Regions from separate parts of the Brevibacillus ruminantium genome, predicted to be linked through region 3. Evidence: a T-box and tRNA genes for the amino acid it is inferred to sense, from the RefSeq annotation. Region 3 holds a T-box; the other regions hold tRNA genes.
The links. A T-box is a leader RNA that pairs with one kind of tRNA and senses whether it is charged. The one in region 3 lies ahead of trpS (tryptophan--tRNA ligase), so its partner is inferred to be a tRNA-Trp.
Positions count from the first base shown of each region.

Region 1: it has a tRNA-Trp gene. The T-box ahead of trpS (tryptophan--tRNA ligase) is inferred to sense a tRNA for this amino acid. The anticodon was not compared.
Region 2: it has a tRNA-Trp gene. The T-box ahead of trpS (tryptophan--tRNA ligase) is inferred to sense a tRNA for this amino acid. The anticodon was not compared.

Region 1 is NZ_CP098755.1:58,847-68,640, forward strand. Features, by position in the region: tRNA gene NDK47_RS00305 (tRNA-Ser) at 237-329, shown strand; tRNA gene NDK47_RS00310 (tRNA-Glu) at 337-413, shown strand; tRNA gene NDK47_RS00315 (tRNA-Val) at 498-573, shown strand; tRNA gene NDK47_RS00320 (tRNA-Met) at 657-733, shown strand; tRNA gene NDK47_RS00325 (tRNA-Asp) at 834-910, shown strand; tRNA gene NDK47_RS00330 (tRNA-Phe) at 975-1,047, shown strand; tRNA gene NDK47_RS00335 (tRNA-Thr) at 1,066-1,141, shown strand; tRNA gene NDK47_RS00340 (tRNA-Tyr) at 1,152-1,236, shown strand; tRNA gene NDK47_RS00345 (tRNA-Lys) at 1,244-1,319, shown strand; tRNA gene NDK47_RS00350 (tRNA-Leu) at 1,338-1,424, shown strand; tRNA gene NDK47_RS00355 (tRNA-Gly) at 1,500-1,575, shown strand; tRNA gene NDK47_RS00360 (tRNA-Arg) at 1,641-1,717, shown strand; tRNA gene NDK47_RS00365 (tRNA-Pro) at 1,796-1,872, shown strand; tRNA gene NDK47_RS00370 (tRNA-Leu) at 1,888-1,970, shown strand; tRNA gene NDK47_RS00375 (tRNA-Gly) at 1,976-2,049, shown strand; tRNA gene NDK47_RS00380 (tRNA-Ser) at 2,091-2,179, shown strand; tRNA gene NDK47_RS00385 (tRNA-Met) at 2,203-2,279, shown strand; tRNA gene NDK47_RS00390 (tRNA-Trp) at 2,281-2,354, shown strand; tRNA gene NDK47_RS00395 (tRNA-His) at 2,383-2,458, shown strand; tRNA gene NDK47_RS00400 (tRNA-Arg) at 2,466-2,540, shown strand; tRNA gene NDK47_RS00405 (tRNA-Leu) at 2,550-2,634, shown strand; rRNA gene NDK47_RS00410 (16S ribosomal RNA) at 3,005-4,540, shown strand; rRNA gene rrf (5S ribosomal RNA) at 4,730-4,846, shown strand; rRNA gene NDK47_RS00420 (23S ribosomal RNA) at 4,998-7,925, shown strand; gene NDK47_RS00425 (ABC transporter ATP-binding protein) at 8,122-9,794, shown strand, end outside.
Region 2 is NZ_CP098755.1:4,395,171-4,404,964, forward strand. Features, by position in the region: gene NDK47_RS21570 (amidase domain-containing protein) at 1-505, opposite strand, end outside; gene NDK47_RS21575 (methylated-DNA--[protein]-cysteine S-methyltransferase) at 631-1,158, opposite strand; gene queG (tRNA epoxyqueuosine(34) reductase QueG) at 1,300-2,469, opposite strand; gene rnhA (ribonuclease HI) at 2,466-2,900, opposite strand; gene NDK47_RS21590 (B3/B4 domain-containing protein) at 3,050-3,724, shown strand; gene NDK47_RS21595 (purine/pyrimidine permease) at 3,805-5,130, opposite strand; gene NDK47_RS21600 (hypothetical protein) at 5,378-5,695, opposite strand; gene NDK47_RS21605 (DUF4850 domain-containing protein) at 5,692-6,720, opposite strand; tRNA gene NDK47_RS21610 (tRNA-Leu) at 6,840-6,922, opposite strand; tRNA gene NDK47_RS21615 (tRNA-Cys) at 6,932-7,005, opposite strand; tRNA gene NDK47_RS21620 (tRNA-Gly) at 7,088-7,163, opposite strand; tRNA gene NDK47_RS21625 (tRNA-Gln) at 7,168-7,242, opposite strand; tRNA gene NDK47_RS21630 (tRNA-His) at 7,258-7,333, opposite strand; tRNA gene NDK47_RS21635 (tRNA-Trp) at 7,340-7,413, opposite strand; tRNA gene NDK47_RS21640 (tRNA-Phe) at 7,417-7,492, opposite strand; tRNA gene NDK47_RS21645 (tRNA-Asp) at 7,692-7,768, opposite strand; tRNA gene NDK47_RS21650 (tRNA-Met) at 7,844-7,920, opposite strand; tRNA gene NDK47_RS21655 (tRNA-Val) at 8,005-8,080, opposite strand; tRNA gene NDK47_RS21660 (tRNA-Glu) at 8,165-8,241, opposite strand; tRNA gene NDK47_RS21665 (tRNA-Ser) at 8,247-8,339, opposite strand; tRNA gene NDK47_RS21670 (tRNA-Asn) at 8,343-8,418, opposite strand; rRNA gene NDK47_RS21675 (23S ribosomal RNA) at 8,539-9,794, opposite strand, start outside.
Region 3 is NZ_CP098755.1:4,136,968-4,146,761, forward strand. Features, by position in the region: gene NDK47_RS20410 (hypothetical protein) at 13-462, opposite strand; gene NDK47_RS20415 (helix-turn-helix domain-containing protein) at 485-1,783, opposite strand; T-box leader at 2,079-2,346, shown strand; gene trpS (tryptophan--tRNA ligase) at 2,405-3,391, shown strand; gene NDK47_RS20425 (glycoside hydrolase family 18 protein) at 3,688-5,397, shown strand; gene NDK47_RS20430 (helix-turn-helix domain-containing protein) at 5,478-6,296, opposite strand; gene NDK47_RS20435 (DUF8508 domain-containing protein) at 6,575-9,794, opposite strand, start outside.

The DNA of each region.
Region 1 (9,794 bases), 1.5 Mb from region 3:
TGAATCTTTCTTATATTTTTTTGATTTTCCTTCTTGATTCAGGAGCCTAAAATCGCTATACTACACTTTGTCGAATTCGTTTACGCCAACTACATTCTTTAAGTTCGATTGAAAAAACTTTAAGAGTGATTGAAAAAAACTATTGATTTTTAACGGAAACCATGCTAGTATAGGAATTCCGTGAGGGGTTAACGGCTGGCTAGATGATTCGCCCGCCTTTTCCGGATTCTCAAGATGGATGGATGTCCGAGCGGCCGAAGGAGCACGATTGGAAATCGTGTAGACGGGGATGACTCGTCTCGTGGGTTCAAATCCCACTCCATCCGCCATAGATATGGCCCGTTGGTGAAGCGGTTTAACACAGCAGCCTTTCACGCTGTCATACAGGGGTTCGAATCCCCTATGGGTCACCATACTACCCCGCAAAGCAAAGTGAACGCCTTGTAGCAACATTAGGCACTTTGCGGGGGCCCCAAAACAACTGTTGAGGGGTATTTGGAGGCTTAGCTCAGCTGGGAGAGCATCTGCCTTACAAGCAGAGGGTCGGCGGTTCGATCCCGTCAGCCTCCACCATTCTTTCTTCGCAGCTTTCGATACGGGATCTCACGTAACGGTTCACCCTCGAAGAAAGACCAGGAAGCAGAGTATTATATCGTCGCGGGATGGAGCAGTCTGGCAGCTCGTCGGGCTCATAACCCGAAGGTCGCAGGTTCAAATCCTGCTCCCGCAACCAAATTTTCTGCTGAACAGCCTTGATATTACTTGATATTATATCTTGGCCCAGGTAGAATCAGAGTACCCGTCGGGTGCAAACGATTTTTTTATCGAAACATGGAGCTGTGGTGAAGTTGGAGTTCACGCCGGTCTGTCACACCGGAGGTCGCGGGTTCGAGTCCCGTCAGCTCCGCCATTTCTAAAGAAGTCATGGGCCTCTCACCCTTGATGACGCAGGGGTCGATGGCACCCAATAGCTTGGCTCGGTAGCTCAGTCGGTAGAGCAGAGGACTGAAAATCCTCGTGTCGGCGGTTCGATTCCGTCCCGAGCCACCTTTTCAAAAAAAATACGCCGGTGTAGCTCAATTGGTAGAGCACCTGACTTGTAATCAGGGGGTTGTGGGTTCAAGTCCTATCGCCGGCACCACCATATGACTGGGGAGATAGCGAAGTGGCTAAACGCGGCAGACTGTAAATCTGCTCCCTCTGGGTTCGGCGGTTCGAATCCGTCTCTCCCCACCAGTTGTATGAGCCATTAGCTCAGTTGGTAGAGCATCTGACTTTTAATCAGAGGGTCGAAGGTTCGAGTCCTTCATGGCTCACCAGTTTTTTAAAGGGAATATGCGGTCGTGGCGGAATTGGCAGACGCGCTAGATTCAGGTTCTAGTGGTGGCAACACCGTGGAGGTTCAAGTCCTCTCGACCGCACCATATTACCTCAAAAGGCAAAGAGAAAGCTTTGCAGTATAAAGGCACACCTTTTCAGGGAAATATATGAAACAGCATGCGGACGTAGCTCAATTGGTAGAGCGTCGCCTTGCCAAGGCGAAGGTCGCGGGTTCGAGACCCGTCGTCCGCTCCATTGAAGTTATTCAGTCTCTCACCCGTTCCGGGTTCACCCTCGGGGACAGACACCTTATCCATTATGTGCCCTTAGCTCAGCTGGATAGAGCGTTTGACTACGAATCAAAAGGTCGGGAGTTCGAATCTCTCAGGGCACGCCACTTTACCCCAAAAGTAAAGTGAAGCGTAATAGTGTAGACCGAATAGTATTCGGGGCCGCACTACAAAAAAGATAGTATCGGGAAGTAGCTCAGCTTGGTAGAGTACTTGGCTTGGGACCAAGGGGTCGCAGGTTCGAATCCTGTCTTCCCGACCATGTAATTTCATAGATGCCGGTATGGCGGAATTGGCAGACGCGCGCGACTCAAAATCGTGAGGGAAACCGTGGGGGTTCAAGTCCCTCTACCGGCACCATATTTGCGGGTGTAGTTCAATGGTAGAACTCCAGCCTTCCAAGCTGGTCGCGTGGGTTCGATTCCCATCACCCGCTCCATTTATATCTAATGGGCTTACAAAAAGCCTGTTTTCTATTGCGGAGGGATACCGAAGTGGTCATAACGGGGCGGTCTTGAAAACCGTTAGGGTGCAAGCCCACGGGGGTTCGAATCCCTCTCCCTCCGCCATTACTTTCTATAGCTTGATTTGTGGCGGCGTAGCTCAGCTGGCTAGAGCGTTCGGTTCATACCCGAAAGGTCGGGGGTTCGAGCCCCTCCACCGCTACCATAGGGGCATAGTTTAAAGGTAGAACGAAGGTCTCCAAAACCTTTGGTGTGGGTTCGATTCCTACTGCCCCTGCCAGACGAACTGAATAACTCTCATTTATATGGCGGTCGTGGCGAAGGGGTTAACGCACCGGATTGTGGCTCCGGCACTCGTGGGTTCAAGTCCCATCGATCGCCCCATGAATTTGAGCCTATAGCTCAGAGGATAGAGCACTGGTCTCCGGAACCAGGTGCCCAGGTTCGAGTCCTGGTAGGCTCGCCATTATGATTTGCGGTCGTGGTGGAATTGGCAGACACACCATCTTGAGGGGGTGGCGGGGCGACCCGTGCGAGTTCGAGTCTCGCCGACCGCACCAAATTTCCAACAAATTCATTTGACTGTAGTTAACGAGTTTGTTAGAATGAATTTCTGTCCTTAATGGACCCTTTCAAATAAGGGACTCTTCAAAAAGTAACAAGTGAACAGGCAGCAAAAAAAGGTTGACTTGTCCGCTGCGAAATGTTACGATGAAATTCCTGACTCAAAGTAGTCGGGCTGAAGGCCATGACAGGTTGCATTAAAAAAGTTTACAAGCACTAAAAAAGCTGTTGACTTTTAAAACGCAACATGATATACCGGAATGGTTGAAAAGAAATGCTCTTTGAAAACTGAACAGCGAAGCGTTTTAATAGTGAGTAAATCACAAGCCTAGCAAAATGTTTTGAAGCTAATGAATCAACTCAACTTTATTGGAGAGTTTGATCCTGGCTCAGGACGAACGCTGGCGGCGTGCCTAATACATGCAAGTCGAGCGAGTCCCTTCGGGGGCTAGCGGCGGACGGGTGAGTAACACGTAGGCAACCTGCCTGTAAGCTCGGGATAACATGGGGAAACTCATGCTAATACCGGATAGGATTCTCTCTCGCATGAGAGGGAATGGAAAGATGGCGCAAGCTATCACTTGCAGATGGGCCTGCGGCGCATTAGCTAGTTGGTGGGGTAACGGCCTACCAAGGCGACGATGCGTAGCCGACCTGAGAGGGTGACCGGCCACACTGGGACTGAGACACGGCCCAGACTCCTACGGGAGGCAGCAGTAGGGAATTTTCCACAATGGACGAAAGTCTGATGGAGCAACGCCGCGTGAACGATGAAGGTCTTCGGATTGTAAAGTTCTGTTGTCAGGGACGAATAAGTACCGTTCGAACAGGGCGGTACCTTGACGGTACCTGACGAGGAAGCCACGGCTAACTACGTGCCAGCAGCCGCGGTAATACGTAGGTGGCAAGCGTTGTCCGGAATTATTGGGCGTAAAGCGCGCGCAGGCGGCTATGTAAGTCTGGTGTTAAAGCCCGGGGCTCAACCCCGGTTCGCATCGGAAACTGTGTAGCTTGAGTGCAGAAGAGGAAAGCGGTATTCCACGTGTAGCGGTGAAATGCGTAGAGATGTGGAGGAACACCAGTGGCGAAGGCGGCTTTCTGGTCTGTAACTGACGCTGAGGCGCGAAAGCGTGGGGAGCAAACAGGATTAGATACCCTGGTAGTCCACGCCGTAAACGATGAGTGCTAGGTGTTGGGGGTTTCAATACCCTCAGTGCCGCAGCTAACGCAATAAGCACTCCGCCTGGGGAGTACGGTCGCAAGACTGAAACTCAAAGGAATTGACGGGGGCCCGCACAAGCGGTGGAGCATGTGGTTTAATTCGAAGCAACGCGAAGAACCTTACCAGGTCTTGACATCCCGCTGACCGTCCTAGAGATAGGGCTTCCCTTCGGGGCAGCGGTGACAGGTGGTGCATGGTTGTCGTCAGCTCGTGTCGTGAGATGTTGGGTTAAGTCCCGCAACGAGCGCAACCCTTATCTTTAGTTGCCAGCATTCAGTTGGGCACTCTAGAGAGACTGCCGTCGACAAGACGGAGGAAGGCGGGGATGACGTCAAATCATCATGCCCCTTATGACCTGGGCTACACACGTGCTACAATGGCTGGTACAACGGGATGCTAGCTCGCGAGAGTATGCCAATCTCTTAAAACCAGTCTCAGTTCGGATTGCAGGCTGCAACTCGCCTGCATGAAGTCGGAATCGCTAGTAATCGCGGATCAGCATGCCGCGGTGAATACGTTCCCGGGCCTTGTACACACCGCCCGTCACACCACGGGAGTTTGCAACACCCGAAGTCGGTGAGGTAACCGCAAGGAGCCAGCCGCCGAAGGTGGGGTAGATGACTGGGGTGAAGTCGTAACAAGGTATCCGTACCGGAAGGTGCGGATGGATCACCTCCTTTCTATGGAGATATCTGTTCTCTCCCTCGAGAGAGGCAGTATCAAATCGGCTAGGAAAAACGCCCGTTCGCTGTTCAGTTTTGAAGGATGCATTTCCTTCAAGTTCATAAGCATGGATGCCTTTTTATAAGGAGGTTCTGCTAAAAGCACCGACGTCCTGTCGGAACGCAGAACGACCCGCATCCTACGAGTCTGGCGATGATGGCGGAGGGGACACACCCGTTCCCATACCGAACACGGCCGTTAAGCCCTCCAGCGCCGATGGTACTTGTCCCGCAGGGGACCGGGAGAGTAGGACGTTGCCAGGCGGACGCAAAGGACCGTCTGCTAAAAGCACCTCGTCCTGAGGTAACGCAGACGCTAGCACATCCTGTGCGTCGTCGTTCTTTGAAAACTGGATAATGCATGTAATTGCTAAGGATATTTAAAGTGTAAGTACTATTAGTACGAACCAAATGTGGTTAAGTTACTAAGGGCACACGGTGGATGCCTTGGCGCTAGGAGCCGAAGAAGGACGCAGCGAACTGCGATAAGCCTCGGGGAGCGGTAAGCACGCTTTGATCCGGGGATCTCCGAATGGGGAAACCCACCATTCGTAATGGGATGGTATCCGTCACTGAATACATAGGTGGCGAGAAGGCAGACCCGGTGAACTGAAACATCTAAGTAGCCGGAGGAAGAGAAAACAATAGTGATTCCGTCAGTAGCGGCGAGCGAACGCGGAAGAGCCTAAACCGTCAGGTTTACCTGGCGGGGTTGTGGGGCGTCTCACATGGAGTTACAAAAGACGCGCGTAGGTGAACAGTTTGGGAAAGCTGACCATAGAGCGTGACAGTCGCGTAGCCCAAACGCGCGTCTCTCCGAGACCCACCCCGAGTAGCGCGGGACACGTGAAATCCCGTGTGAATCTGGCAGGACCATCTGCTAAGGCTAAATACTACCTAGCGACCGATAGTGAACCAGTACCGTGAGGGAAAGGTGAAAAGCACCCCGGGAGGGGAGTGAAATAGTACCTGAAACCGTGTGCTTACAAATAGTCGGAGCCCGATCTATGGGTGACGGCGTGCCTTTTGTAGAATGAACCGGCGAGTTACGGTAGCGTGCGAGGTTAAGTCGAAGAGACGGAGCCGCAGCGAAAGCGAGTCTGAATAGGGCGCAAGTACGTTGCCGTAGACCCGAAACCGTGTGATCTAGCCATGTCCAGGGTGAAGGTAGGGTAACACCTACTGGAGGCCCGAACCCACGCACGTTGAAAAGTGCGGGGATGAGGTGTGGCTAGCGGTGAAATTCCAATCGAACTCGGAGATAGCTGGTTCTCCCCGAAATAGCTTTAGGGCTAGCCTCGGAATTAGAGTCTTGGAGGTAGAGCACTGATTGGGCTAGGGGCCCTCATCGGGTTACCGAACTCAGTCAAACTCCGAATGCCAATGACTTATGTCCGGGAGTCAGACGATGAGTGCTAAGATCCATCGTCAAGAGGGAAACAGCCCAGACCATCAGCTAAGGTCCCCAAGTGTATGTTAAGTGGGAAACGATGTGGAGTTGCCCAGACAACCAGGATGTTGGCTTAGAAGCAGCCACCATTTAAAGAGTGCGTAATAGCTCACTGGTCGAGTGACTCTGCGCGGAAAATGTAACGGGGCTAAACATACCACCGAAGCTATGGCAGTCCTTACGGACTGGGTAGGGGAGCGTTCCAAGCAGCAGTGAAGCCGTACCGGAAGGAGCGGTGGAGCGCTTGGAAGTGAGAATGCCGGTGTAAGTAGCGAAAAGACAAGTGAGAATCTTGTCCACCGAAAGCCTAAGGTTTCCTGGGGAAGGCTCGTCCTCCCAGGGTTAGTCGGGACCTAAGCTGAGGCCGAAAGGCGTAGGCGATGGACAACAGGTTGATATTCCTGTACCACCTCTGTACCGTTTGAGCAATGGCGTGACGCAGGAGGATAGGGTGAGCGGCCTACTGGATGGCCGTCCAAGCAGCAAGCCTGGTGTGTAGGCAAATCCGCACACTATCAAGGGCAAGCTGTGATGGCGAGGGAAATTTTAGTACCGAAGTCCCTGATTTCACACTGCCAAGAAAAGCGTCTAGCGAGGAACAAGGTGCCCGTACCGCAAACCGACACAGGTAGGCGAGGAGAGAATCCTAAGGTGCGCGGGATAACTCTTGCTAAGGAACTCGGCAAAATGGCCCCGTAACTTCGGGAGAAGGGGCGCCCCGGTAGGGTTTATAGCCCGAGGGGGCCGCAGTGAAAAGGCCCAAGCGACTGTTTAGCAAAAACACAGGTCTCTGCGAAGCCGCAAGGCGAAGTATAGGGGCTGACGCCTGCCCGGTGCTGGAAGGTTAAGGGGATGGGTTAGCGCAAGCGAAGCTTTGAACCGAAGCCCCAGTAAACGGCGGCCGTAACTATAACGGTCCTAAGGTAGCGAAATTCCTTGTCGGGTAAGTTCCGACCCGCACGAAAGGCGTAACGACTTGGGCGCTGTCTCGGCAAGAGACCCGGTGAAATCATAATACCTGTGAAGATGCAGGTTACCCGCGACAAGACGGAAAGACCCCATGGAGCTTTACTGTAGCCTGGTATTGGAACTTTGTGCATCATGTACAGGATAGGTGGGAAGCTGAGAAGCAGGGGCGCCAGCCTCTGTGGAGCTGTCGGTGGGATACCACCCTTGATGTACGGAGTTTCTAACTCGTCACCCTGATCGGGTGAGAGGACCATGCCAGGTGGGCAGTTTGACTGGGGCGGTCGCCTCCTAAAAGGTAACGGAGGCGCCCAAAGGTTCCCTCAGAATGGTCGGAAATCATTCGTAGAGTGTAAAGGCAGAAGGGAGCTTGACTGCGAGACCTACAAGTCGAGCAGGGACGAAAGTCGGGCTTAGTGATCCGGTGGTTCCGCATGGAAGGGCCATCGCTCAACGGATAAAAGCTACCCTGGGGATAACAGGCTTATCTCCCCCAAGAGTCCACATCGACGGGGAGGTTTGGCACCTCGATGTCGGCTCATCGCATCCTGGGGCTGAAGTAGGTCCCAAGGGTTGGGCTGTTCGCCCATTAAAGCGGTACGCGAGCTGGGTTCAGAACGTCGTGAGACAGTTCGGTCCCTATCTGTCGCGGGCGCAGGAAGTTTGAGGAGAGCTGTCCTTAGTACGAGAGGACCGGGATGGACGCACCGCTGGTGCACCAGTTGTCACGCCAGTGGCACAGCTGGGTAGCTATGTGCGGAAGGGATAAGCGCTGAAAGCATCTAAGCGTGAAGCCCCCTCCAAGATGAGACTTCCCACAGCGCAAGCTGGTAAGACCCCTCATAGACGATGAGGTTGATAGGTTCGGTGTGGAAGCGCGGCAACGCGTGGAGCTGACGAATACTAATCGGTCGAGGACTTATCCACAAAACCCTTTAGCAAACATGCATATCCAGTTTTCAAGGCGCGAAGAAAGCCATCCGATTGGATGGCTTTTTGTCTTTCTTTCTCAAAAGGTTTATAATTTCATTGAAAAAGATTTCCATTATCAGTCGTTTAGCCATAACCTGCTAAGTTTTTTCATAGGGTTAGAAATAAGTTTCACCAAGAGAGGTGCCTGCGCTTGTGGAAGCTACTGATTTACCTGAAAAGATACTGGAGGGCAGTAGTAGCGGCTCCGCTTTTCATGCTTCTGGAAGTCTGTATGGATTTGCTTCAGCCGCTCTTCATGGCCCAAATCATCAACGAAGGAGTCATGGCCGGAGATCTTGAGCTGATTCAAAAGACCGGAGGCATAATGCTTGGGGTTGCTCTGATTGGATTGCTCGGGGGGATTGGTTGCACGATCTTTTCAAGCTATGCGGCACAAGGGTTTGGAGCGGATTTGCGATACAGTCTGTTTCAAAAAGTGCAAACCTTCTCTTTCGGCAATCTGGATCGCATTCAAACCGGTTCGTTGATTACGCGGCTGACAAATGATGTGGGGCAGCTTCAGACGCTGGTACAGATGACGTTGCGAATACTGGTGAGAGCTCCGTTGATGGTACTGGGCAGTCTCGTCATGGCGATCCGTATCAGTCCGTTGCTGGCACTGATCCTAGCGGTCATGATGCCCCTCTTGGTCGTTTTTATGACCATTCTGATGAGAATGGCTTTTCGCCTTTATTCCAAGGTTCAGGCCAAACTGGACGATGTTAACAACGTTGTTCAGGAGAATCTGACCGGGATTCGCGTCATCAAGGCCTTTGTCCGTTCTGCATTTGAAATCAATCGTTTTGAAAAAGCCAATGAAGCCTACCGGAAGACAGCCTTGAAGGCAGCCAGAACAATCGCTCTGAATATGCCTGTCATGATGTTCATTTTGAATATGAGCATTGTGGCTGTGTTGTGGTTCGGAGGGGCACGCGTTGGGAATCAGACGATGAATATCGGAGAGTTGATCGCGTTTATCAATTACGTGACACAAGTGCTCTTCTCCCTTTTGCTGATCGGGATGATGATGCCTTTTGTTTCGCGGGCGAAGTCCTCTGCGGAACGGATCAACGAAGTCATGGAGCTCCAACCGGAGATTGTCGATCCCGAAAGAGCCAAAACGGGTGTGCTTCACTCCGGTGAGGTTGAATTTGAAGATGTCAGCTTTTCTTATGAGGGGAACATCGCATCTTCAGTGATCAGAAATATTTCCTTTACTGCACAATCTGGTCAAACGGTTGCCATCCTGGGAGCTACGGGTTCAGGTAAAACCTCCTTGGTGAGCCTCATTCCGCGGCTGTATGACGTGACGCAGGGCAGTGTCCGCATTGATGGAGTCGATGTTCGGGATATGCAGCTGCACGACCTCAGAAGCCGCATCGGGATGGTATTGCAGCAGCCCACTTTGTTCAGCGGGAGCATTCGAGATAATATCTGTTTTGGAAAGCCGGATGCTACCGAGGAAGAAATCGTAGCTGCAGCGAAGGCTGCAGATGCCCACACCTTTATCATGGGCTTGCCGGACGGCTACGATTCCATCATTGGACAAAGGGGCGTCACGTTGTCGGGAGGGCAGAAGCAGCGGCTTTCGATAGCCCGGGCTTTGCTCGTAAGACCGGCTATTTTGATTTTGGATGACAGTACCAGTGCTGTTGATTTCCGCACGGAAGCACGGATTCAGAAGGCTTTGAAAGAATTAATGGGTACCTGCACCAGCTTTATCATTGCCCAGCGGATTTCTTCGGTGCGAGGAGCGGATCATATACTGGTTCTCGAGGATGGGGAACTGGTTGCCCAAGGTACTCACGAACAGTTGCTTCATAC
Region 2 (9,794 bases), 260 kb from region 3:
GCCTCTCTTCTTCTCCTTCTTTTTCTGCTTCCGCTGTTGCTTGCGGAGGCTGCTCATCCTGCATAGGCGAGGCAGCACCACCATCTCCCCCTTGTTCCTCCATACTTTCCACCGTCCAGCCGTCCTCTTTGCGAGCCAACACAACCCGCATGAGTCTCTTCGCTTCCTCCATTCCTTTCTTTCCATTCAAGTCATACCAGTACTGCAAATGCCAAACGACACAGACTTGCACTTCTCTTTTTTGCTCCAGCCAATACAAAGGTTTGGCCCATCCTCGAACGGCCAGGGTGGTTGCTCCTCGTTGCTGAAGCTGTTCCTCCCATCGCTGCCACTGCTCCCAAATCTGCGGCTTCTGCTCCCGCCCCTCCTTCCAAAACGGCCAGATGCGTTCATAGCCCTGATCAACAACAAAACGGTGCACATCATCAAAGTAATCCTTCAGAAATTGCTGCCATTCCAGGTGGCTCACCGATTCAGTAGAATCGTAATCGTACCTGTCGACCATTCATTCATCCTCCTTCCCCCCTGCATGTCCTGCCATATCCCAACATTCTGGAATACTACCCATGCTGATAAAATATGACCAGTTCCTCAGATTCAGAAGGAAAAGACAGCAAAAAAGCTACCCACCTAACGGCGGATAGCTTCCACAGATTTCGGGACAGAGGAAGCGGTGCCTCCCCCTTCCAGGGCCAACAGTTTTTCTTTAATGGAGAGCCCGCCGCCATAACCGACCAGGGCACCATTCGAGCCAATGACCCGGTGACAAGGAACGATTACGGGAATCGGATTGCGGTTATTTGCACCGCCAATCGCCCGTACCGCTTTCGCTTGCCCGATTGCTTGGGCGATATCTTTATACGATTTTGTCTCTCCAAAGGGAATTCGCGTCAATTCATTCCAAACAGCCTTCTGAAAGGCGGTCCCATACAAAACAACAGGAACATCAAATTTTGTCCGTTTTCCGGAAAAATACTCCTCCAGTTCGGTTTGCGCTTGTTGATTGATGACCTCATTTTGTTCGACGACAGCACCCAGAAACATCTTCCTCGCCCATCGCTGCAGATCGGGCAAGCCCTGCTCCTCATTTCCAAAGCCGAGATAGCACAAGCCTTCTTTGGTAGAAGCCAACAGTAACGGTCCAATCGGTGAATTCATGGTGGTATAGCCAATCACTTGTCCCACGTAAGCATTCCTCCCTACCCGTTTTTTCCTCTCCCAACCAACTTGTTGTGCCAACAGGTACCAGGCAAAGCAGGTTCCGCATTTGCCCACTGCACTGTGTTTCCTTGTCCCGTTTTAATTGCTGCTTTTTGAGAGTTTGTTTTCTTCGAGCAGCTCCAATCCTCTTCTCACTTCAGAGAGAACCTCACCAGATGCCTCCTTCTCCAATGCTTGAAGAAGTGCGTCCTTTGCTTCATTTCCTCCGATTTTGCCAAGCGCCCACGCCGCTGTTCCCCTGATGACTTCACGCGGATCGTTCTCCAGGAGCTGGATCAGATCAGGAACTGCTGAGCGGTCACGAAAATGGGCAAGCGCGAGAATGGCATTGCGTTGGATCGGCTTTTTCCCTCTCCAGGAGGAAGAAGAAAGTCCAAATTTTTGTTTAAACTCTTTATTGCTCATCGTCAGCAGAGGCCGCAAGAGTGGTTTGGCGATTTCCGGGTCAGGCTGGAACTCCTCGTGATGAGAGAAGTGCTTACCCCGATTTTTTGGACAAACCGTCTGGCACGTATCACAGCCATACAGGCGATTGCCGATCTTGGCTCGATACTGCTCGGGAATAAAGTCTTTTACCTGGGTTAAAAAGGCTACGCATTTCTGTGAGTCAAGCTGCCCGCCTTGGACGAGAGCACCTGTGGGGCACGCATCTACACAGATATTGCAATCTCCACAGCCTTCTTCAACCGGTGTATCTGGAGGCAAGGGAAGATTGGTAACCATCTCCCCCAGGTACACCCACGAGCCAAACTCGGGAGTAATTAGCGCACAATTTTTCCCGACCCAGCCCAAACCTGCTCTTTCTGCCACAGCCCGATCAGACAACGATCCCGTATCGACCATCGACTCTACCTGTGCATGCGGCTCCAGTTGGCGGATAAAGCTGGCCAGCTTGTCCAGCTTCTCCCTGAGGACGTGGTGATAATCCGTCCCCCACGCAGCCCTGCACATGATTCCACGATAAGCCCCTGGCTCTGACTTCGGCGGATTTGTGAGCTTCGCTGGATAAGCAAGGGCAATTGAGATCAGCGAACGCGCCCCCTCCAAACTGAGAGAAGGATCGGTTCGTTTGTCCAAATCAGGCTCCTCAAAACCGGATTCATACCCTTTTTCGCGATGCTCGAGCAGACGTTGTTTTAACGTGAGAAAGGGATCAGCACTGGAGAAGCCGATCTTGTCGATGCCTATTTCTTCTGCGTAACGGATGATGGCCTGCTTGGTTTGCTCCCAATAGCCTTGGTGATTCACAGCGTCTTGATCGCTCCCGTCGCCAGTTCGTCACAGCGGTTGTTCCATACATTGTCTGCATGGCCCTTCACCTTTACGTACTGAACTGTATGGATCTCCATCAGCCGGAGCAGTTCTTTCCACAGATCCTGATTTTCCACCGGTTGATTTTTGCTGTTTTTCCATCCGTTCCGCAGCCAGCCTTTGTACCAGCCCTGTTGGAAACAGTTCACCAGGTAGGCGCTGTCACTGTACAATGTTACCTTGCAAGGCTCCTTCAGCACAGATAATGCTTCAATCGCGGCCTTCAGCTCCATGCGGTTGTTGGTGGTTTCCCTTTCGGCGCCGGACATTTCTTTTTTATGTTCACCGTACATCAGCACAGCTCCCCAGCCACCCGGGCCTGGATTGCCGGAGCATGCTCCGTCGGTATAGATCGTTACTTCACGCATGATCAAGGAATCCCTCCTGTCTACTCTTATTGTATCGAAGGATAGTCGCGATCACAAAAATAATTTGTTATACTACCCAAAAATGATGTCAGATGAGTATGTCAAAAGGTAATACACTTTTTCACATACTCGAGAAGGAGTGACCTACTATGACGGTAAGAATATCCCCGGAGCTGGCCGAAATCCTTCCCTCGTTTGCTCTGGGAGTGCTGCGCTACACGGACGTGACTGTGAGCCCCTCTCCCAAAATGCTTCAGGGGCGGATCAATTTGTTCGTGGAATCCCTTCGTTTGGAGCACGAGCTATCCCGCATCAACGAGATCGAGGGCGTGACACAGTGGCGTTCGGGTTTTAAACGTCTGGGTATCGATCCGTCCCGTTATCGCCCATCTTCGGAAGCATTGCTACGCAGATTGCTTCAAGGCAACCCCTTTTTCTGGATCAACAGCGCTGTCGACGTAAACAATTTCCTTTCCGTTCTTCACGCACTGCCTTATGGCATCTATGACGAAGCAAAACTGGAAGGCGATGTCGTTTGTCGACTGGGACAAGCCTCCGACGTATATGAGGGACTAAACGGGCGGGACGTACATATGGAGGGAAAACTGGTGCTTGCGGATGAACTCGGCGCTTTTGGCAGTCCGATCGTCGACTCCAAGCGCACCCCTGTGGAAGAAGGCAGCACTTCTCTGATGCAAGTGATTTTCTTTCATGAACAGCTCACGCCCGAGCAGCAACAGGAAATCCTGGGATCGACTGCCCGCATGTTTACAGAAATCAACGGCGGTGAGGTTCGTTCCTCCATCATCGTTACTGCCCGCTGAATGGTTGTTTTGCCAGCGTGTTTACGCTCCACTTTACATGGATTTTGTTCAGCTTGCAACTGTATGAAAAAGACGGCTCGTCAGACTGACTGGCCGTCTTTTTTCGCATCCCCTTTTTGACGAAAAGCCACATGCTCAAGCAGCATGCAGACCATGACACCGAGCAGCAAACCATTCCCAAACAAAAAGCTGGCGAGTGACGGAAGCTGCTGCCATGCAGATGTGGGGACAAACATCACGCCAATCCCCGCCAAAATAGAGCTTCCTGCCACTGTAATGGCGCGGCTATCGAGCTGGACTGAAGCGATATCCTTCAACCCGAATCCGAGTAACTGGGTATAGGTGATAAACATGCCGGCATAGGCAACAGGCGTAGGCAACGCCGCCAAGAATTGAGAGACGGATGGCAAAAGACCAATGATCATCATTCCTCCCATCGCCAGCAGAAACGGCAGCCGCGCAGCCATTTTGGTCGTCTCGATCACGGCTGCTGCAATCGACAAAGGAATCATCCCGACCACGCCGGATAAACCGGACAGCATATGGGAGACCCCGGTAAATACCCCGCCCCGGTTGAACTGTTGCACGGTCGGAGGCGATTGTGTTGCTTTTCCCATTACATTCATACTGGTTACGAGATTGGTCAGCAACACAAATCCTGTCAACAGACTGGTCAAGACCACACCCCAGTCCCATTTCGGTGCCCCCCAGAAAAACAGAGTAGGCATCACGATAAACTGCTCGGTTGGCCGTACCGGCTCGGTCCAGCCCAAGACTGCAAACAAGGCCCAGCCTACCGACATGCCGAGCAACACAGCAAAGCTGGCCAACCGTTTGGTCCGTAAAAAGATCAGTACCAGTGCCACAATAACGACCGAAACAAGGGCAATCCCCGGATCAACCTGCTTGGCGTGTTGATAACCGATCCCCAGCATCCCGGTTACGAGGCTGCTGCACAAGGAGACGGCGAGCAGCACCATATAAGTACCGGAAACAAGCGGGGTAAACCAGCGTTGAATTTTTCCGATCCAGCCCAATAGACCAAACAGAAAAAACATAGCCCCGGCCAAAAGCAAGCCCAGCTGAAATGATTGCCCGATTTCTCGAGGCGCAATCCCCACACTCGTTCCAATTTGCGCAAGAATGATAAAAATTCCCCACCACAATCCAGCCGGTCCCTCAATCATGGGATAACGATGGCCGATCCAGACTTGCAGAAAAGAAGCAAGCCCGACGAAAAACATGGTTTGCTGCATCAACACACCGATCTCGTCCGGCGTCAGCCCGTAAATATCGCCAATCGCCAGCGGAACTGCCACACTACTGGAAACGGTGACAATCATCCACTGCAAGGCCGACAAGATGGTAATGCCAAATGGGGGTTTCTCCTGTAATCCATATCCCATTTTGTTCGACAACCTCTTTTCTCTTTCCTGACTTTTTCTTTTTGTGAACGCGAAAGGCAAATACCCCATATATGTTTTTTGGGAAAATAGAAAGCACGCCATCGATAGCGTGCGTTCTAAAAACTCCATCATATTGCCTTAGCGTCTGCATGATTTGCATCTGCAAAAGTCGGAATTGAATTAGCTCGGTGATGACTTTGCTATTTTATCATAAGTCCTTCCCGGAAATCATCCGTTGAAATGTATCCTACTCCTTCTTTTTGCTGTTCATGATAAAGAAGGCCCACCATACCAGGATGTACAAGTAACCGATCGAAGCATAGACGGACCAAATCGCCCCGTGTTGGATTTGCCTGAACAGATGCGCAAATTCGTTCAGCCCCTCTGCCCTTCCTATGCTGTTCAACAGACTGACGATCGGAACGGTAATGGCAAAAACAACGGCGAGGCTAGACGGTATCACGATCTTCCCCCGTATAAGGCAAACAATTGCTGTTCCCAGAGTAGCGAGCAACAGCAAGTAATAGATTGCCCAAAACCAGGCAGGAAAGGTTACTGTGCTCATTTCTTCAACGCTTCTCCTTCAGCCTGTTTTTGATGTTCAACGTACGTATTCCATTCTTTTCCGGCTGTCTGGGCAAATAAATGAAGCAGCGCCTCAAACGCCTTGGTATCGCCCGAGGGGTGGGTCACTTCCATTTTGAGAAAACGAATACTTCCCTGGTCATCGAGATAATGGGCGACACCTGATTTTATCATTCCCTCAGCAGAGGGAGCCAGATCGTATCTGACGGTAGTTGGAGCCACCATGACTCTCTTTGAAAAATCCATTTTTTTAAACGGAGCGAATCCGAGCTCATCTGCCCATTTTTCCCTTTCTGGGAAGTAGGTTCCGACATCCCCTATCGCACACCCCTGGCAACCGCCGGCGTTATCCCGGTATTCCAGTTTTTCCCCGGGGTTCTGCGGGTTTTTTAAAGAAATGGAGATGGAGCCGTTGGCACCGACACCTGCTGATTCCAATTCCCAATCACGGGGACCGATAAAAAATACACTTTGATCATGCATAAGATCCATCCAATAAGCTGCCATCTCATTCAGGCTCTCAGCAGGGATGGAAAGCGGCAGCACAGGGTAAGGCTTTACCGGTGACTCGGCAGGCAGTTCCATGTAGTCGAGATAAAATTCGGCGACGATGACTTTCAGCGGGATGGTGACTATTTTTTCTTCTGCTTTTCCCTGCAAGGAGACTTCGCCACTGGAAATCATCCGGGGCACTTTTTGAATTGCTGATGGGCTGCTCTTTTCCCCATCTCCTGCACTGGTGTTAGTTGATTGGGTTGATTCAGTTGTTCGGTTTGGACCCGTTGAGCTCTTAGTTATTTCAGAGATTCCGCTAACAGCTGTTTGCGTCCCTTTAGATGTGTTTGCCGTGACTATTCTGCTCTCGTCCTGAATCTGATTACCCATCGCTTTTGTTTGCAGTACCGGCGAACATCCGGTTACGATAAGAGCTAGCCAAGCCACAATCAGTATCGCTTTTGTTTTGCTATCGATCCTTGCTATTGGTTTAGGTACCCCATTCTTCAAGTTCGTCCTCCCCAATCTATTCATGCTTTGCTTATAATGGGTAGACGCATTTGTCATTCTTTTCGTTACCAAATACAGACAAATAAAAAAAGGAATCGTTCATCGATTCCTTTTTCTTATGGTGCCGGTAGAGGGACTTGAACCCCCACGGTTTCCCTCACGATTTTGAGTCGCGCGCGTCTGCCAATTCCGCCATACCGGCTCATTGCTTTGGAGGAGGCACCCGGATTTGAACCGGGGGTAAGGGTTTTGCAGACCCGTGCCTTACCACTTGGCTATGCCTCCGTATTTGGTTGTTGAGAAAGCGTTGCTTTCTGTCTGTCCCCGAGGGTGAACCCGGTACGGGTGAGAGACTGATTAATTTCAATGGAGCGGACGACGGGTCTCGAACCCGCGACCTTCGCCTTGGCAAGGCGACGCTCTACCAATTGAGCTACGTCCGCAAAATGGCTGGGGCACTAGGATTCGAACCTAGGCATGACGGAGTCAAAGTCCGTTGCCTTACCGCTTGGCTATGCCCCAAGGATAGGTTGGAAATGGGGCGATCGATGGGAATCGAACCCACGAGTGTCGGAGCCACAATCCGATGCGTTAACCACTTCGCCACGACCGCCACATATGGCAGGGGCAGTAGGAATCGAACCCACACCAAAGGTTTTGGAGACCTTCGTTCTACCTTTAAACTATGCCCCTCTATGGTGGCTCGGGACGGAATCGAACCGCCGACACGAGGATTTTCAGTCCTCTGCTCTACCGACTGAGCTACCGAGCCACATTTCAAAAAATAAGAAAAGGAGTAGAACCCGCTACTTCTTTGTGAAATGGCGGAGCTGACGGGACTCGCTTCCACTGGCGATTCTACCTCGAAAACCTTCTTGGCGAGCCAGATCTGCAGTACCCGAGCAATTCTTCATGAGTCTTCTGCAAGGGTGAACCCGTTTACGGGTGAGAGGCCCATGACTTCTTTGAAATGGCGGAGCTGACGGGACTCGAACCCGCGACCTCCGGTGTGACAGACCGGCGTGAACTCCAACTTCACCACAGCTCCATATTTAGTTGCGCCTAAGGGCAATTCCATCTTATTCGATCAAGCAGTAACTCGACATTGTTCAAGTAGATGATTTGGTTGCGGGAGCAGGATTTGAACCTGCGACCTTCGGGTTATGAGCCCGACGAGCTGCCAGACTGCTCCATCCCGCGACGATATGATATTCTACTTCCTGGTCTTTCTTCGAGGGTGAACCGGTACGGTGAGATCCCGTGTCGAAAGCTTCGAAGAAAGAGTGGTGGAGGCTGACGGGATCGAACCGCCGACCCTCTGCTTGTAAGGCAGATGCTCTCCCAGCTGAGCTAAGCCTCCAGATACCCCTCAACATTCGTTTTAGGGTCCCTGCAAAGTACCCGGTGCTGCTACAAAGCATTCACTTCACTTTGTGGGGTAGTATGGTGACCCGTAGGGGATTCGAACCCCTGTATGACAGCGTGAAAGGCTGCTGTGTTAAACCGCTTCACCAACGGGCCAAATATGGCGGATGGAGTGGGATTTGAACCCACGAGACGAGTCATCCCCGTCTACACGATTTCCAATCGTGCTCCTTCGGCCTCTCGGACATCCATCCACATGGCTCCTCGGGAGGGACTCGAACCCCCGACCGATCGGTTAACAGCCGATTGCTCTACCAACTGAGCTACCGAGGAATATTCAGGAAGGGGCGCTGACCAAAATCGCCAACGTTCTTGTTCAACGTCGGCACTGGCACAGCATTTGTGCGGTTTCGCACCTTCAAAACTGGATATACATGATTGCTAAAGGGTTTTGTGGATAAGTCCTCGACCGATTAGTATTCGTCAGCTCCACACGTTGCCGCGCTTCCACACCGAACCTATCAACCTCATCGTCTATGAGGGGTCTTACCAGCTTGCGCTGTGGGAAGTCTCATCTTGGAGGGGGCTTCACGCTTAGATGCTTTCAGCGCTTATCCCTTCCGCACATAGCTACCCAGCTGTGCCACTGGCGTGACAACTGGTGCACCAGCGGTGCGTCCATCCCGGTCCTCTCGTACTAAGGACAGCTCTCCTCAAACTTCCTGCGCCCGCGACAGATAGGGACCGAACTGTCTCACGACGTTCTGAACCCAGCTCGCGTACCGCTTTAATGGGCGAACAGCCCAACCCTTGGGACCTACTTCAGCCCCAGGATGCGATGAGCCGACATCGAGGTGCCAAACCTCCCCGTCGATGTGGACTCTTGGGGGAGATAAGCCTGTTATCCCCAGGGTAGCTTTTATCCGTTGAGCGATGGCCCTTCCATGCGGAACCACCGGATCACTAAGCCCGACTTTCGTCCCTGCTCGACTTGTAGGTCTCGCAGTCAAGCTCCCTTCTGCCTTTACACTCTACGAATGATTTCCGACCATTCTGAGGGAACCTTTGGGCGCCTCCGTTACCTTTTAGGAGGCGACCGCCCCAGTCAAACTGCCCACCTGGCATGGTCCTCTCACCCGATCAGGGTGACGAGTTAGAAACTCCGTACATCAAGGGTGGTATCCCACCGACAGCTCCACAGAGGCTGGCGCCCCTGCTTCTCAGCTTCCCACCTATCCTGTACATGATGCACAAAGTTCCAATACCAGGCTACAGTAAAGCTCCATGGGGTCTTTCCGTCTTGTCGCGGGTAACCTGCATCTTCACAGGTATTATGATTTCACCGGGTCTCTTGCCGAGACAGCGCCCAAGTCGTTACGCCTTTCGTGCGGGTCGGAACTTACCCGACAAGGAATTTCGCTACCTTAGGACCGTTATAGTTACGGCCGCCGTTTACTGGGGCTTCGGTTCAAAGCTTCGCTTGCGCTAACCCATCCCCTTAACCTTCCAGCACCGGGCAGGCGTCAGCCCCTATACTTCGCCTTGCGGCTTCGCAGAGACCTGTGTTTTTGCTAAACAGTCGCTTGGGCCTTTTCACTGCGGCCCCCTCGGGCTATAAACCCTACCGGGGCGCCCCTTCTCCCGAAGTTACGGGGCCATTTTGCCGAGTTCCTTAGCAAGAGTTATCCCGCGCACCTTAGGATTCTCTC
Region 3 (9,794 bases):
CACTTAGCGTGCCTATGAACCGTTTTCCTTCTTTCCCACAGAATGAAGCAAGGTGTAGCCTAGAATAAATCCACTGAGCTGTGTTAAGAAAGTCCCCGATTTCAAGAACACTTCTTTGAATGGCAAAAACTCCCCGAGCGAACCAGAAAAATAGAACACGAGATAAAAAGCACCGACAAAGGCAGGCAGGCCAATGGCCAGACAGCGAATCCAGTCATAGGCCCATTTCCCTGCCATCCTGTACACACGGACAAATCCCGGAATCGCTGCCAGGATACCGAGAGCAATCGGCATGAGCGATGAAAACATAATAAGGGGCAAAGGCCGGTAGGTCATTCCCACTTGTTCTTTCAGTATCCCTTGCACTTCCAACAAGAGCAGTAAGACGAAGCCAAAGAATAGCGAATACCCAAAATAACCGAGTAACCGATACCATTGTTTCCTATCCATCATTCTCCCCACATTGTTTCCCCCCTCGTCTTTTTCACAGCGTGATCCGGTACACCTTGCGCGGCCTGCCTCGCGGGTGAGGATTGTCTTCCCCGACGACCCGAGCGATCCCTTTCGACTCCAGTTCGATCAGAATACGGCGGGCGCTGCGCGGCAGGATTTGCATATGCATCGCCAGTTCATGGGCATTGATTTCCGAAGAGCCGCGCTTTTTCAAAATCGATTGCAGCTTGCTCAGAGTTTGAACACTGAGGGATGTCAGACGGCTGACCTCCTGCAACTGATCAGACGCGCCGCTGAAGGTGATCTGCTCGCTTTTTCCAAGCGGCCCGGCAATCTGCTTGTCATCAAAAAAGACCATCCAGGCACCTGGCCCGCTTCTTTTGGCATGCAAGAGAGCGGTTCCGGCGTGAATTTCCGCTTCATAGGCCGTTTTGCCGATGCCGATGCCGGAGATGACCAGCTCGTCTTTGATGCCAAGCAGTTCAGAGAAATGGGGAGCAGTCGTGAAGCCCTTTGTGAAATCCCCCAAAATCCCACGCGTGGTATAGATCACATAACGGCCCGGTCCTGTCGTCTTCAACGATCCCTGTATTTGTTTAGCATAGCGCTGCAGCCTTTCAGTCGACTCCTGTTCCAGCTGATACAGCTCATCTGTAGAAAACGTTTCCGAAGTCATTCCCGTCAACGAATCCAGCTCGATCAACTGGACGGCGATTTGCGAATCTTTGAAAAGGAGCATTTCATGTGTGCGCAGCAGCATGCTCAGGATGGATTCGATTCCGGCGCGCGTCGGTAGCACGCGGTAAACAGGGACGCCTCTGCGCTTGCACTCCAGCTCTGCCGTCCGCAGACAGGTAACAGCCGCTCTCGTCTTCCCCTCACGCCAAAGCTGTTCATGGAAGTCAGCCAGCTCGCTTGCCCGAATCGCGCCCTCATATGATTTCAGCCAGATGGCAGTCTTCGCTATCCCCGACTCTTCCAGCATCTGGGCAAACTCCTCCAGCGGGATCGTATCAAAACTAAGCTCGCTGATCTTGAGCTGTTCCTCATGAACGATATGCAGCAGAGTCCGGTAGAGGCTGGCACCGGTATGCGGGATATAGGCCATCGGCTTCTGGATTTTTCCCCATTCCTTCGCCATCGCATACGGTACCTGGCCGGAAAACAGCCACATATGGGCTTCGTCGACATGCGGCTCCAACAGCTTCACAATCTCTTCCTCGTCGTGATAGACGATGGGAAGCGGCTCAATTTCTGGATAGTGGCAGACAACGGAACGGATGAGCTCCAGCGTATCATCCGCTCCCAATAAACCCAAACGCAGCTTCAAATAGGCTCCCTCTTTCATGCTTTCATGCGGTAATTCTTCGGTTTCCAATTCCACTTCTGCATCAGCGCCTGCTTTGCACTTGCTTCGTATATGCTTCTGTTTTTGCGGCTTCATTGGTTACTGTAGGATTTTCCTTTTACCAGACGAAAATTTCCATATAGAAGAGAATTCTACCTCAATTTCTCCCTCGACAAAACGCCTTTGTACTTTCGGTTGTATACCGGCAGGAACATTCTGTCAATCACCAGTTGATTTCTTTTCCGGTTGGGAGTAAAATAACTTTTCAAAGGATGACAATACGGCGTTGACGAAGAAGAGTAAACATCGCAGGAGACCCCAGAGAGCTGATGGTTGGTGCAAATCAGTGTCAAATGGATGTTGAATGGCCTTCCGAGCCCCAGCCCGAACCCGCCCTGTGCGGCAGTAGGCCCTGGCGTGCATGTCCTCACGTTACAAAAGGACTTTCCGTAGATTTACTTGCGGAAACGAGAGCGATTCTATCTCTGCCCGTGACGGCAGTAGTGGAATAACAAGGGTGGCACCACGGTTCATTCGTCCCTATTTGGACGAGTGGACCTTTTTTATTTTCGTTGTCAATTTGGAAAGGAGAGCGATGTAGTTATGAAAACCATTTTTTCCGGCATTCAGCCCAGCGGCATTCTCACCCTGGGCAACTATCTGGGAGCAATGAAGCATTTCGTTCCGCTCCAGGATGAATTCAACTGTTTTTATTGCATTGTCGATCAGCATGCGATCACGGTGCCGCAAGAACCGGCTGTGCTCAAGGAGAACATCCGCCGATTGGCTGCGCTCTATTTGGCCGTCGGGCTTGATCCTGAAAAGGTAACCCTGTTTATCCAGTCGGAAGTCCCGGCCCACGCCAAGCTCGGCTGGATCATGCTCTGCACCTCATACGTCGGGGAGCTGGAGCGCATGACCCAATTTAAAGACAAATCCTCGGGACGCGGCGAATCTGTTCCTGGCGGTCTGTTGGCTTACCCGCCGCTCATGGCGGCCGACATCCTGCTGTACAACACCGATTTTGTCCCGGTCGGCGAGGATCAGAAGCAGCATCTGGAGCTGACCCGCGATCTGGCAACCCGCTTTAACCACCGGTACGGCGAAATCTTTACCATCCCGGATGTCCGCGTCGCCGAAGTGGGCGCGCGCATTATGTCCCTGCAGGATGGCACGAAAAAAATGAGCAAATCGGACCCGAACCAGGGAGGCTTCATCTCCATGCTGGATGATCCGGATACGATCGTGAAAAAGGTGAAGCGGGCGCAAACGGACTCTGACAATGCCATTCGCTTCGACAAGGAAAACAAACCGGCGATTTCCAACCTGTTGACCATCTACTCTCTCTGCTCCGGCAAAACCATTGCCGAGCTGGAGGCCATGTACGAAGGAAAAGGCTATGGCGCCTTCAAAAGCGATCTGGCCGAGGTGGTCGTGGATACGCTGAAACCGATTCAGGACCGTTTTCACGAGCTGTTCTCCTCCCCCGAGCTGGATGAGATCCTCTCCGCCGGAGCTGAAAAGGCTAACAAGGTGGCGGGAGAAATGCTGCACAAAGTGGAAACAGCGATGGGCATGGCCCGCCTCTAATCGACCATGCTGATCAGCCCATTTTTGGTTTCATAAAACGAAATATCTCTTCTCTTTACACAGGGCTAGCCCTCTTTTCCGATGCGCCGCAGCAGGACACTGGCGTCATCTGGGAGGGTTGGCCCTGTTTTTTTGCCTCTCTCATCACGTTGGGTGTTTTTTCACAAGAAACTAGGCTTTTCTGAGCTTGTGAGGGATCGCCTACCTGTACTACGATGAAAAAAATTTGGCGTCACCCCTATCAAGACAAGTCGGACAAGCCTGGATACGCAACTTTTTGATGGAGGAACAAAAAAATGAAGCTCTCTCGATTCTTGTTCACGCTTCTCTGTATGACTGCAGGAATTCTTGTCGGCTTTTCCTCTCCGGAGAAAACCATAAAAGCGACGTGGATTTGGCAGGCCGAAATGAGCGCCACCCAGCAACAGGAGATTCTGCAATTTGCCCGGGAAAACGGGATCAATACCATCTATCTGCACATCGACAGACAAAAGCCGTTCAGCCACTATCGCTCTTTTCTCAGAGCCGCCAGCAAAGCGGGGATCAACGTGCACGCTCTGGGAGGCCATCCAGCCTGGGCATTGACTGCGCATCGGGAACGGATGATGGAGCTGGTGGATTGGGTCCATCGCTACAACAGAGAGGCACAGCCGGATGAACGTATCGCTGGGATTCATCTCGATATCGAGCCGTATCTTCTTCCGGCGTGGGACAGTAATCAGACGCAGGTTTTGCAGCAATGGGTTGCCAACATGCAAGTTTTTGTGGAACAGGTCAAAGAGGAAGCGGATTTGGAAGTGAGCGCAGATCTGGCATTCTGGCTGGATGATACGCCCGTCCCGAACGACCCTGAACGCTCTGTGAGCGAATGGATGATCGAGACATTTGACCATGTTACCTTGATGGCCTACCGCAACAGCTTGGACGGCAGCAACGGAATCGAGGCACTGGTCAAAAACGAACTGGGCATTGCTGACCGGCTGGGCAAATCCGTGGTCATTGCGGTCAATGCAAAAGAAATGCCGGGGGAGGCCCATACCACTTTTCATGGCGCGGGGGAAGAAGTCATGAACCGGGTGCTGGAGCAGACTGCCGAAAGACTTCGCATCCATCCTTCCTTTGCGGGAATCGCCGTCCACGATTATCGCTATTGGCAAAACCTTCGACAAACAGAATCGCCACAGACACCGCCGCCACCCGACAAAGAGCCGTTGCTGGGTACCTACATCTGGCATGCGGATGTCGCAGTCCAGGAAGCGGATGAAATTCTCTCTTTTGCCAAGCTGGAGGGCATCAACCTCTTGTATGTCAGGCTCGATCTGGAGCAGCCCTACGAGGTCTATCGGGAGCTGGTCGGAAAAGCGACGGCAGCAGGAATCGAGGTCCATGCGATGGGCGGTCACCCGTTATGGGCACAGGAAGCTTACCGGGAGCGGATGCTGAAGCTGGTGCGTTACGTAAAGAATTACAACAAGCATGCTTCGCCAAGCGAACAGTTTCGAGGCATTCATCTGGATATTGAGCCTTATGTATTGCCGGCGTGGCGCGAAGATCCGGATCGGGTCCTGCGTCAATGGATGGGGAATATCGAAGCATTTGTCCGGGAGACCAAAGAGGACAGCCAACTGCAGACGAGCAGCGATCTTGCTGTCTGGCTGGACCGATTCGATGTGCCTGATGATCCCGGCACTTCTTTTAGCAAGTGGATGATCGCCCAGCATGACCACATCACGCTGATGGCTTTTCGCGACCAAGCCGCCGGACCAGGAGGGATTGCGGCCATCGTGGAGGACGAGCTGAGATTCGCCGACGAACTGGGGAAAAAGGCGATCATCGCTGTAGAGATGAAAGAGAGCAGCGAAGGGGATTACGTCTCCTTTCACGAGGAGGGAAAAGCAGAGATGCGCAGGCAGCTTTCCTTGCTGCCAGAGCTGTTGGCAGATCACCCTTCCTACAGGGGCAATGCGGTACATGCCTATGAATACTGGAAGCGGGCCAAAGAGTAAGACGACACCTTCACGGGGCGATTCATCCCCTCGGCATCATCTCTCTGGCTTCATCCCTCCGGCGCCTCTCGAATTTGGGATTACGTACCGTTTCCCTTCTGTTCAAGGCCCTCGGCTTTGTTCAAAAACTGATGAATCAGCAGCGGCAAAGAAATGTGGATGGGAGGATCATAGACGCGGGGCGGACGCAGAACAATATCGGTTTCTCCGAGTGTCTGCCCTTCCTTGATGCAAATGGCCCCCGCTGCCTTTCCCCGCAAGTTGTTGCGAGGGAGGAAATATTCCATCAGCGGGTCATCCCAGGTAAATGCCGCTGAGAGCAGATAGTAGGTCCCATCAGGTACAGGCGGGATCCAGAAGGAACCGGATTGAAACACCATCGTACAGGCGACAGGTGGCCCCATCGGGATCGGCTTGGTGAACAAACCGATGCAGATGGGGCCCTCGAAATTTTCCGGGGCTGCTACCGTTCCACTCAGACCTGCATACACAGCTGGGAGAGGCGCGTGGTCCCGCTTCCTCTCGTAATAAGCTCGCATGCGTTCTTTGCACAAATCGACCTGCTGACGAAACTGTTGCGGGGAGAGACCCACCAGTTTGGCAAAACGGGTGGAAAACGTTCCATAGCTGTTGTACCCGACCTGCTGCCCGATCTCGGTAATCGGCAGGTCGCTGGTGGCCAGATACTCCTTGGCGCGATCCAGGCGCAGGGCAGCCAAGAACTGGCGTGCCGTGACACCTGTGACGGATTGGAACATCCGGTTGAAGTGAAACGGACTGTACATGGCGATTTTTGCCAGGACATTCAGCGTAAACGATGAATTCTCCATATCCTTTTTCATCGCGCCAATGACATGCGTCACAGTCTCTGTGCGCGATTGGTTCTGGGTATCTGTCACTCCATCTTCGCTCCCTTCATTCCCATTTTCGATCCTGCGCCTTTCCCGGCGTACCTATCCCGGCGTACTTTGTTGCGCTGTACGGCTGGAAAGACGATCTATGTTCTTCATGCAGGGTCTGTCCACCCGGACATCCTGCTCGTGTTCGTACTTTTTCCAATTTTTATTTTACAGGAAATGCGAACAACCTGAAACGGGCAATCTTTCATCAAAGAGGGTGTCCTTCCGTCTCAATGAGACATGGGGACACCCTCTCTTGCTAACACCCTATCCAGATTCTATCTCTTTTTCACCGTAACCTTTATCGTAGCCGTTTTGCCTCCGTAGGAAATCGCAATCTGCGTCCGATCCTTCTCTTTCGCGGTGTCCGAGACGCGTATCTCGCCTGTGGGACTGACCGAGACAAGCTCAGGATCGGCTGATTCATAGCGGATTTCATCGTCGTGCGTCACATCCACTTTTCCGCCATTGCCCAGATTGGCCGTCACCTGGATTTGCGCTTCCTCTCCCGGTTTCAGCATGAAATGATTTTCATTGAAGATCAGCGTACGCACCTTCGGCGTTTCCTCTTGTTGCTTTTCTTCACCGATCACGAGGAAGCCGGTGTGGGCCGTGGAAAATACAGCGGTATTCTTCGTCCAAGTAATACGAACCGGATTGCCCTTCTTATCCGTCAGTTTCTCCCATTTATTCCCACTATACGTAAACACATTCAGATTTCGGGTTGCATCCGCCTCTACAGGGATACCGAGCAATGCTTCTCCATTGTCCATGCTTTGTACGCGCTTGCCGTCAACGAGCAGCACCCACTCATACACGCCGCTTGCGGGCTTCACATTGCTTGCACTCTCCGGGGAGTCAACCGACTCCAGCGTGATCCCCAGCTCTTCGTCCCCATATCGGTTGATCACCTCTTCGGACAGCAGCACCCAGGCCCCGCTGGACCACTCTGCCTTGACTGCGGCCTTGCTGTCAGCCAAACGCGACATCACTTCTGCGGAAAGTGTGACGGCTGCCTCTGCCGCCTGATCACCGGCATCCTTTACCCGGATGGACAGCGTCGGTTCAAACCAGACCTGCCCTGCGTGCTCTTCCAACGCCTCCGCCAACGCTCCCAGCACGGAGAGCACAATCTCTGCCTGCGGGTCGGTCACCCGAATCAGATCGCCGCGCTCTACATGGAGCGTACCGCCTGCTGCCAGCAATGTTTCGGCTACGGACGATAGTTCTGCTGCCAGCTCCCTCGTCCTTTCTCCTACATCAAGCGGAAGTACAGCCGTTTTCAGCAAATCGTCCAGAGCGACTAACGCCTGTCGACCGGCTACCCGATCTGTCAGGTCTGTTGAACGGATCGCAGGTTCAAATACATCCTTGAGAAAATCCGTAATCAGCCGGGCCAGCGTACTCTCTTTCACGATCCCCTGATCGGCTTGTTCCACTGTCGCGCCGAGCACGGTTGTGATGGTATGAGAGATTGCAGACCATTTGTCAGAAGCGGTGATCTCCTCTGCGCGGATCAGCTTTTGCAGGCTTTTCACCACCAGATCGACCTCTTCCAGAATGCTCGCTTCATCCGTGGATACGCGAATCTTCTTCGCAGCGGCCAGATTGAGCGCCCGCTGCTTCTCCAGCGTTCCCTCTCCAGGTGACGGCCCGGAGTTGTCCGCAAGCGCAAGCTGGGCCAGGACCGGATCATGGTCACTCACTCGCCCATGGGCTTCTGTAAAGTCTGCATTGATATGGACGATCTCGACCTTTGCCCTGTCGGCCAAATGGTTGCTGACGAGAATCTGATCCAGCACCTGCGCGTTTCCTTGGTAGTTGTAGGTGTACTGCTCTCCCAGAGGAAGCTCCCCGACCAGATTAATCAATTCCTTCCCTTCCAGTGTGCGCAGCGGAAGAGAAAACGGAAAATCATTGAGGTCGCCCAACACGACGACATTGGCCTTCGGATCTGCTGCCTGGATCTCTTTGACAAAGCCGTTGACGACTTTGGCAATCTCCACACGCTGCAGCTCGCTGACCAGCACAGGAGGCTGCTGGTTGCCGTAGAGAGGGCTGTCTCCGCCTTTGGAATTAAAATGGTTGGCGATGACGATAACGGACTGATCGTGAAATAGAAACTCGGCGGCCAGCGGTTTGCGGCTGTCTGTAAACGCCGGATGGAGCGGATCGATCCGTCCCGGATTGTGCGAGAGATGGGCTTTCCCCGCTTCTGCTTCCACCCTGACGGCTGTCACCGCGTCTCCGGCCGGACGATCTGCCAGCTTGACACGCTCCGGGTTGTAGAGGAAGCCGACACGGATATTGCCTCCCGGCTGTCCGCCGTCCCGCTTGTCCTCAGGCGCTATGTCGACATAACGATAAGGCTGCCCGCCCGCGCGAGATATGGCGTCGATCAACGCCTGTGCCGATTGGCTGGCGTCGGTCACTCCGTTATCCTGCGGGCCGTTGTTGTCCTGCATCTCCACAACTGCGATGATATCGGGCTGCTTCAAATTGTGAACAATCGACTGAGCCAATCCGTTAATCTTTTGCGGCGTGTCACGGGCCGAGAAATTCTCAATGTTGTAGGTTGCGATGGTCAAACGGTCTTCCTTTGGTGTCAACGTTGTCACTTGCCGCTCAAATCCGCCGTCGATCGGCGCAGGCAGCGGTGCGATGTTGTACAGCTTGAAGTTGGCAAAGCTGTAGTCGATGATACCGACGATCGGTCCGTCAAAGGTATCCCCCACCTTCACATTGGGAGCGCCAGCCACGAGTCGGTCCCCCACAGTGATTCGCTCTGGGTTGTAGTTGTCCGCTGTGATGGGCAAACCGCCCGATGGCGTTCTCACCTTGTCAGGGTCCGCATCGTCGGAGACAATGACAAATTCCACGCTCGGCGGATTGCTAAACGTTTTGGTCACGCCTACCACGCGGGGATTGTTGACCTGGACCAGCATTCCCTCCAGACTCTCCCAGAAGTCAATCCCGTCTACATCAGGATTAAACACGGAAAAGCTGTCACTATCGATCGTCTTCGTCGGATACCGATACCCGTCCTCACCCAAAATGACTGGCTCGGGCAAGGGCAGATCTCTCATCTTGACGGTGATGCCAGTGGCCTCGATCTCGGTCAATGTCAGATCAGTGGCCTCTCTGCTTTTGCTGACGTATTCCTTTACTACGCCGCTCACTTCGACCAGATCGCCCGGGCGAACGGCTGCACTCGGCTTATAAACATAGATCCCTTCGGAGGTAAATGGATCATCATCCGGCTGGGGGTCCTGCATGTAAAAACCGGCCGTACTCGATCCGCTCTTCACAACAGCCGTCACAATCCCCTCTACGCCCGACACATTTGCTCCTTCATAGGGAGAACGATGGGACCTGCCCTGGATGTCATGAATGCGCAATGCTTCCGGCTGGCCTCCCCCCTCGCCGATCACATCTTCGGCAAATCGGGGGATCAGCTTGTACTCGTTGAAGTCATACGTCATCACGCCTGTCAGGCTC